2 regions of the Rhodopirellula sp. UBA1907 genome follow, and region 1 is predicted to be linked to the other one. Evidence: riboswitches for the same ligand, from Rfam matches in the RefSeq annotation. Region 1 holds a riboswitch; the other holds the start of a gene.
The links. Region 1 has a riboswitch for cyclic di-GMP ahead of B2R17_RS13435 (Flp family type IVb pilin). Riboswitches for the same ligand answer to the same signal wherever they lie in the genome.
Positions count from the first base shown of each region.

Region 2: another riboswitch for cyclic di-GMP. It lies ahead of B2R17_RS17985 (hypothetical protein); the one in region 1 lies ahead of B2R17_RS13435 (Flp family type IVb pilin).

Region 1 is NZ_DDGH01000060.1:131,153-135,719, reverse strand. It holds gene B2R17_RS13445 (hypothetical protein) at 1-686, shown strand, start outside; gene B2R17_RS13440 (DinB family protein) at 756-1,934, shown strand; cyclic di-GMP riboswitch class I at 2,231-2,342, shown strand; gene B2R17_RS13435 (Flp family type IVb pilin) at 2,522-2,701, shown strand; gene B2R17_RS13430 (A24 family peptidase) at 3,149-3,706, shown strand; gene cpaB (Flp pilus assembly protein CpaB) at 3,899-4,567, shown strand, end outside.
Region 2 is NZ_DDGH01000083.1:122,412-126,978, reverse strand. It holds gene B2R17_RS17990 (Tad domain-containing protein) at 1-1,060, opposite strand, end outside; gene B2R17_RS17985 (hypothetical protein) at 1,169-1,819, opposite strand; cyclic di-GMP riboswitch class I at 1,900-1,983, opposite strand; gene B2R17_RS17980 (DUF1553 domain-containing protein) at 2,260-4,567, shown strand, end outside.

The sequences.
Region 1 (4,567 bases):
TGCAACTACAACAAGCCAAACTGGTTTGGCAGGACATGGAAGTCCAACAAACGTTCGCAACGCAAAAGCTGAGACAAGAACTGGCCCGACGCACCGGCCGCCCCGAATCCGAAGTCGCAATCGCGGTGACAATCGATTCGTTGCAATCCACCGAATCCGTCGACGCCGGCAGCAGCGTTGCAATCGCCCTGGAAAATCGCAATGACTTGAAAGCAGTCAAGCAACTGTGTGCAGGCATGCGAACCTGCAACTTGTCCTCGGCACGGCAACTGATGGGTGCACTCAGCCCGGGCGCCGGTTTGGCCATCGCGTCGGCCACCGGAAAAAAGCTGTTTTCGTGTTTCTCACCAGATTCGAACACAAGCGATCTAAATTGCCGCCGTCAACAATGTTCGCTTCTCCGCGAATCGTTGTCGGATGTGATCCGCAACGAAACATTGCAATCGGTCCTCGACGTTCGCCTGGCGAACGCTCGTCTTGGACTGATCGATCGACAATTGCAATGGGCCGAGGAACGGTTGGCTGAAACGACGGCCGCAATCGAACTGGACCAACAACCCGTTGGCTCGGATGACCTGATTCGTTTGGAACTCGCGAAGTTGCGTGGCGATCAACTCGCGCGGCAACTGGATGTTTCATTGGCGATCACAGAGTGGAAACGTGTGCAAGGGATCGTGTTAGAGTAGCCTCTCACGACCATTCCACGATTCGACCACGCCGCCTCACGGTGCGTGGCAAACCGATAGGCCATCGCGATGAATTCGATCTCTCACTACAAGGGAACTGCTGCATCACTCTTTGGTGCGGCACTCCTGATGTCATTGATCAGTGCTCCTGCCCAAGCCGCCGAGGGTGATCCGGTTGCGGTTCGCGTTTCGCCTGGAGGAACAGTAACGATTGAATCGCACTGGGGTTTGAGTGTTGCGGTCAAAGCTGAACTGAAGAACTCGAGTGATTTGTCGCAAGGCGATGCGTCCGCGATTCCAGAGACTGACGCGACGGTGACGGTGGGTGAGACCGGCACCTACCTGCTCAGCCGACCAGCCAACGAAGCCGAAGTCACTTGGCAACCAGTACCCCAGAATGAATTGGAAGCAGATTCAGCCAGTAAGACACCAAACGACATCCAAGTGAGCCATCTGGGCGATACAGCCGTTCATGTTCAGCTGGACGGTGTTGACCTCGTTGTTGCAGGCCTCGGTTGCACTTCCGAAACGCTGGCATCAATAAAGAACATTGATGCGGTCATCGGATCGGACCTTCAACGTTTTGTTGTCGAAGGCCAACCAAAGCCCCCGAGCGTTCGGAACTGGATCTCAGTTTCATCGGCATTGCCCGAATCGGTCCAAGTCAAAACGCAGGATCACAACACGGTTGCCATCTCATCCAAATCGGCTGATTCCGAAACGAAGCCGGCTGTTGTTTGGTGGAACGTCTCGACGAAACCGTGGCAAATGCCCGAGGAGATGGACAAACTCTTCGCCGCGATGAAAAAGTCTCGTGCCGAGTCTCAGGCGGTCTTTGCGGAGCTGACAACGGCTCAAATGAACTTCAAACCCGCCAACGGAACTCACACGCCTCGCTGGAATGTGGAGCACATGATGGGGCGTCAGTTGCTGTTTTTCTCTCAGATGTATCACGAGGCTGACGCGTCGATTCCTGTGATGGATCTAAATCCCGCCCAAATGCCGCCCGACTATAAATTCGCCAACGCGGATTGGAGTGGAGCTGAAGAAGCTCGTCAGATGCAACGCGTCAGCGACTTTTCGCGTCGGTTTGCTTATCTGCTGGATGGATACTCCGTCGACGACAAAGTGCCGGGCAGTCGTTGGCCTACATTGAAGGCTTTGCTGAAACAAATGGATCGGCACTACAGCGAACACACAACCAATACGAAAAAGAAATTTTCGCTGCCCGGATGGCCTAAAAAGTAACTCCGCCGAGTTCGGGTTTGCGGAATATCAAACAGAGGGGCAGTGGTCTTCTATAAGTGCATGCGCCCATTTGTCATTTTTACAATCGCGGCCGGCCGCCTAATCGTTATGACCGGACCAACCCGGCAACTTGCCTCGCCGTTAAGGTTCGGCCAACCGATCTTTTTTGACACCTTCGTTTTCTGTCGTAGTGTTCGGTAGTGAGAAAGTGAATGGCCCAAATGCGGCGGTTCACTGCCACGTCGAACATTCGAAGGTGTGTTGCCTTGGACTGCTCGACTGGGTCAGCCGAAGTTCCCTGACAAAGGCAAACCGTTCGAGAGGACGGCACGCAAAACCACGGGTCCGTGAGTCGGTCGATCGCATTGTTTGCGTTCGGCTTGGCTTCAGGAAAGCCGAGTTGCCGTGGAAAGAACTCTTCGTTGTTTCAACCTGAAACACGCTCGAGTTTGAACCGAGGCTTGTCAGTTTAATTTTCATTGACGAAGGCTGTTGTCACCTGGGTCGGTTCACATCGAATCGACTGACATTTTGTCGCCGGGTTAACGAGACATAATCGTGGCCCCCGTTTTTGTCTGGAGTTAGACATGAAAAAGTTTGCTGAAAACGTTGTTGCTTTCCTGAAAGAAGAAGACGGACCAACGGCTGTTGAATACGCCGTCTTGTTGGCCCTGATCATCGTCGTTTGCATCGGTGCTGTTACCACAATCGGTAACAACGCCAACGCAAAGTTCGGCGAAGCTGGCGATGCAATTGCTGCCAACTAAGTGCTGATCCGGCGGGTCCGTCCCGTCAATTTGGCGACATTCCGAATGGCGGCGAGACCACTCTCGCCGCCTTTCGGTATCGCCCGTGGGGGAGCCCTATTGCGACGACGATGTGGATCGACATGAGACGATCCGCCATTGAGAGATTCGATGGATGTCTTAGCTAACACTCATTTCACACCTTTTAGGTTTGCCCCCGGGCATCGAGCGAATGAACTACCCACTAATTCCCGCTGACGCTGCCGCCCATGTCTGGCAATTAGCCTGCTGTGGCGTGACTTTGCTGTTCGCAATGTTGAGCTGGATGATCGGTCCTCGCTGATCCATCCGTTTTGACCGGAAACCAATAAAACGTTCACCGCCAACTCAAACACCTTCCAATTTGAAACCACCAACGGACGACTCGTTTCACGGACGACTCGGCCGAAGAAACACGGGGAAATCACCATGGACACTCTCCTTCACGGCATCACCGAAAACTGGACCATTTGGTTCGTGACGGTTGTCCTTATCGTTGCTGCTGTCATCGACGGCATGATTTTGAAAGTCCCCAACTGGTTGACTTTCCCGTTCATAATCTGCGGATGGGCACACTGCTTTATCCAAGGCGGCTTTCCCGAACTGGGATACAGCTTGCTCGGCACATTCGTCGGCATGATGTTGCTGTTGCCACTTCGCAACGTTGGCGGCATGGGTGCAGGCGACGTGAAACTGCTCGCTGGCATCGGAGCCTGGTGCGGAACCATGATCACGCTGAAAGCCTTTGCTGCGACCGCCATCGTCGGCGGAATCATGGCAGTCTTCATGATCTGGAAGAGCGGTGCATGGATGAAACACTACGCTCAATTCCTGAAAATCATGGAAGAGTGGCGAACGATTCGCAAACCTGAGCAGCTCGCCGCGATTGCTCGAGAGCGAAAACCGACCATGTACCTGTTGCCATACGGAATTCCGATGGCCATCGGCACGATCATCTACTTCGCCGCCACGGGCCAATTGGTCTGATTCAAATTGAAGATCGAGGGCCGCATGGTACCCCCATGCGGCCTGTCATCATTTGTGCCCCATTTTTCGGGGATTTTCCTCCTAGCGTTGGAAATTCGAAGCAAAAACTCCGTTTGGCAATCTGTAGCGATTGCGCAAAGGGACTCGGTTGCCCCAAGTGTGTTTAGCTCTTGAAGACTCACACCCGATACCGTGAGTGACGCTTCCATTGCGGGCGGTCGGTCATCGATCGAATTCAACGCGAGCAGTCTGTCACCTCTGGTTACCCACTCGATTGCCATGCGAAACAAATCAGTCTTCCTCATCTTGGCCTGCGTTTGCGGCACGATTGCCGCGATCGGCGTTAGCCAATGGATGCAAGCTCAATCGACGGGTCAGAGTTCGGTAGAAACGGTCGAGATCTTCGTCACCGCGAAAACCATTGACATTGCCGAAGAAATCACCGCTGACAAAATCCGTCTCGAACAATGGCCCGCCGATCGTGTTCCGACCGGTGCGAGTGGCAAACTCGAAGACGTCGAAGGCAAATTTGCGCGCCAGCGTTTCTACGAAGGCGAACCCGTGATGCCGGTCAAACTGATGGCTGATGCGAACGGTTCATCCCAAACCATTCCAGTCGGTTTCAGCGTCGTGTCGATGCGAGCCGACCCGGAGAGTAGCGTTGCGACCCTCGTCCGCCCCGGCGACCGAGTGGACGTGATGGCCTACTTCGTCAAAAGCGAATTGATTCCCGAGACGACCGCGAAAACCGTTTTGACGGGTGTGCGAGTCTTCGCCGTTGATGGCCGCACCGAACGCGAAGTCGATTCGGAAGCCGAAGCCAAACCGGCACGTTCAATCTCGCTGCTGATTCATAAAAAA
Region 2 (4,567 bases), on a different contig from region 1:
GAATCGTTAGGTGCTTCTTCTTCATCGGGCCGGTTAGCTTCACGCTGAGGATTCTCACTCCTTCCCACCGCACGATGGTGTAGTTGGCGTTGTTGCCGTTGCCTTGCACCTTGCGGAAGATCGGAATGATCCTTTTCTCACCGATGATGGAGCTGAGTTCGGCTTTGATTCCCGCACTGATTCCCGTGTCGCCGTTCAAGGACAGTTCGCCGTGTTCATCAAAGACCAATTCACGTCCCAAAGCATCAAAATCATCTTGCGAGATTCCATAGAGAATCTGGCGGCGAAGATCGCTGGTGCTGTTGTTGGATGATCCAATGTCGACAGTTCCACGATTACCAGGAGCACCGGTTCCCGTTGGATAGAGTGAGCATTCGTGGAAGCCGTCGCTTCCTTCCACGACCGATCCGTTGAAGTACATCAAGTCGTCAGAAGTTTGTTTGTCACTGACCAGTTGCCAAGTTTCCTCATCCAGAGCAATGGGCAAGATGTCAATCTTGGTTCCATTGTTCGGTGGACGCTTGAACCCGCTGATATTGTGTTGGAATGCTGCAGTCACGCTTTGACGAAGAGATTGCGATTTTCGACCAGTCAATCCAGCCAGCTGCAACGGAAGTTCGCCATGAGCCGAGTTTGTCAGATGGAGATTGACGCGGACCGCGTTGGCCGACGCCCAATCATTCATTGGCTCAAAGACTTGAGTCGCATGATCGTAAGATCCAATCTCGACCGCGTGATCGACTGAGCCAACATGAGCCTGGATTTGTCCGATGTGATTGGCGGAGCTGATTCGGTCTGCCGAAGACTTTACCTGGTTGACGCCATCGTGGTCCCCGTTGACGCGAGCATCATACAACGCCCAGGCTCCCGCGAGTGCAGCAGAATCGGCGGACCTGGAGAGTTCTGTTCTTGCGGTGTTGATGTAGGCAAATTCTGAAACGACCGCCAGGACTGTGAACAATGCGACACAGAGAATGAGGCCAAAGATTCCCGCGGCGCCGCGTCGGGATTCAGGCTCTTGAATGCAATAGCGGAGTTGGATGATCGATTTGGATGACATTTGATTTCAACTGGATGATGGCAGAACGCGATGGTTGGAGACGAACGGATAATCTTCTGAAGATTCGTCCACTGTGCATTGGCACGATACGTTGATCCGATCGTTCGATCACGAATTGATCGACGTCGGTGTCAGATTGACTGTGATGACTTGGTCACTGCCATCCTCAAAAACGACCCGGATACTTTTCAATCGAATCGAACGAACACGATTGGCTCCGAATCCGATGTCGACATTCGCGAGGCTTGTATCGGGGTGATATTTCATCAGGCCATCACCGCTCTCATGTGGCATTTCAACCAAGTAGTCAGGGCCTCCAAAGGCTCCCCAATCAGCCGACTCACCATTTTTGATCGCGAAGAGATAGCGAGAGTTCTTGACGGCCATGACGGTCGTCCATCGGATGCAGTCGTTGCTCGCTGACCAGTTTTGAAAGTCTCCACCACGTTCGTGGTCGACCGCCTTGTCGTTGACCGCGGCAGTGACGCGAAACCCACCGCTTGAATAGGTTGCATCTGCGGCATAGTTCAGTTGCAACTCAAAGTAGCGAGATTCGTCGTCTCGGTTCGGAAAGACGAAAAACGATACTTGTGGCGAATTGATGTCAGGCTCGGGATCGCCCAGCGTCAGTTCCCAGTTTTCTTCGATGAAGTAGATCGATTTACGATCGTCTGCAGAGACGTCGCTTGGGGTGAGTGAAACCCATAAGCCCAGCAGGCCCGCGAGGAGTAGCTTTGAAAGGGCAAGTTCGTTCCGCATGGTGTGCGCCTTCGGTGTGAGCAGGAAATCCCCCCCGCTCGATGTGACAACCACATCTTCTCGCGATGTCGATAAGCATCCAGGGCGGTCTGGCAGTCCAAGTTTTTCAACATGGATCCATGACTTTGCGTCCCACGTTTACACGTGGTTTGCCGTTTTCTTGAATGTCGAATCGGAAGCCCACAACGTCGCTAACACAAACACTAGGTCACGAATGAGCAGGTGGGCTTTTGTGAGCCATCCCCGGTTGCAGATTGTGCGACTGCGACAGTGGTTCGCCCGCTCGTGCCGGTTGAAACGATTTTGCAGCGGAATGGTCGACTTTTGACCTCTGTTTCCAACGGATTGATGGTGCGATGACTCGCGTGGCACACGGTTGTTGGGAATGGTGTACCCTATAGGGCCCGCCTCTCCCCCACCTTTTGATCGACGGTTCTGTAATGAAGAGTCCGTTCGCCCCGCCCTTGTTTGACAACGTCATCGCTGAACCAATCGGCGATCGATGTTGTTCGCTCGCCAATCGTTGGCCGACCGCTCGATGGATGCTGGCTTTTTTTGGGCTAACCATCGGTTGTGCAGCGATGGTTTCCGCGGATGAATCGAACGAAGAATCCTTTGACTTCTTCGAAGCTCGCATTCGTCCGGTTCTGATCGAGCATTGCTATGAATGCCATGCTAAAGATTCGGATGACCTCGGCGGTTCGTTGCGTTTGGATGTGAAGGAAGGATGGGAAGTTGGCGGTGACAGTGGGCCGTCCATCCGACCTGGCGATCCCGCGGCAAGCGAACTGATGGCGGCGATTCGGTACGAGTCCTCCGAGATGCCACCCTCGGGAAAGCTGCCCGATCACGTGGTGCGAGATTTTGAAAAATGGATTCGCGATGGTGCGGCTGATCCAAGATTGATGTATGAAGAGGAACAGCTCACAAGTTCTCAGTCAAAGTCATTCGACTGGGAACAAGCTCGGCAGTTTTGGGCGTTTCAGCCTCCTCGCTCGAGCGAGTCGCCGGTTGCGTTTGATTCTGATTCCGCGATCGATGCCTACCTGCAACGACGCTTGGACGCCGAAGGATTGACCGCAACTCCGATCGCAAGCCCGAGCGTGCGACTGCGACGTTTGGCGTTTGATCTGACTGGGTTGCCGCCCGATCCTGAAGCGCTTCAACAATTTCAAGCGGATCCCAGCGACGCACATTGGCGGCGATTGGTGGATCGCTATCTCGCCAGCACGCAGTTTGCGGAACATTGGGCGAGGCACTGGATGGACGTGGCTCGCTACGCCGACAGCAACGGCAGCGATTTCAATGCGACGCATCATGACGCTTGGCGGTATCGCGATTACTTGGTGCGGTCGTTTGCCAACGACATGCCGATCGACCGGATAATTCGCGAACAGATCGCGGGTGATTTGATGCCGGCCTCTTCCGATGAAGATCGACGTGACAAGTTGGTCGCCACCACGTTCTTGATGATCGGCACCAAGATGCTGAGTGAACGCAACAAGACCAAGTTGCGGATGGATGTGGTCGACGAGCAACTCGACACGGTCGGACGTGCTTTCCTCGGCATGACGTTTGGTTGTGCTCGCTGTCACGATCACAAGTTTGATCCCATCACCACGCGAGACTACTACGCGATGGCTGGGATCTTTCGCAGCACGCGAACACTGCATGGTGAGTCGCAGCAATACGTCAGCACTTGGGAGAAAACTCCGCTTCCGATTTCGAAGAAGCACAAGGAGTCCATTCGTGAACACGAACAATCGCTGCAAGGCCTCGATCAAGAGATCAAAGCAGTCGAGTCGGAACTGAAGTTTCTCGCAGAGAAGACGGAACTCGAAGGCATCACGATCGATGATGTCGATGCCGTTCGTGAAGGTCACTGGGTTGAATCGACGTACAAATCTGGGTTTGTTGGCAAAGGTTATGTGCACGACGAAAATCGAAACAAAGGGGAGGCGTCGATCCGGTTTGCCGCGGTCTTGCCCAAGGCCGGACGGTATGAGCTTCGAGTTCACTACAACTCCAGCGGCAATCGGGCGTCGAATCTGCCTGTCACGGTGCAGTTGAACGACGAGACTCACAATCTGGTTTTGAATCAGACGGTTCCTCCGACGACGGGCACTTACAGCGTGCTGAAGGAGTTTGACTGCGAGGCGGAAACTCAGTCGCAGGTCACGCTTTCGAACCGTGGGACGGATGGTTATGTGATCGCCGATGCCGTGCAGTGGGTTCAGGTCGATGGCGAAAAGGACCCGGGTGAATCAGACGCGGAGATCGAACAAAACATCGCGATGCGAACCGCGTTGACTCAGACACTCAAGCAACTGAAGTCACAACGAGCCGATTTGGTCGCCAATGCTCCGCCCCCCGTTCCGACCGCGATGGCGCTGGCCGATTTACCGAGCGATGAGCAGGAGGATTGCCCGATTCATATTCGGGGTGAGGTCAGCAATCTGGGCGACATCGTCCCGAGAGGCATTCCGCAGGTCTTCAGTGAATCCACCACCGCGTTTGAACCCTTGGAAGGAAGCGGTCGGTTGGAGTTGGCACAGTGGTTGACCGATCCTGATCACCCGCTGACCGCGCGGGTCAGTGTCAACCGAATCTGGATGCACCTGATGGGCGAAGGACTGGTGCGGACCGTCGACAACTTCGGCGTTCGGGGCGAGAAACCGACTCATCCCGAGTTGTTGGATGCGTTGACGATCGACTTTGTACGCAACGGTTGGCGTCAGAAGCGTTTGA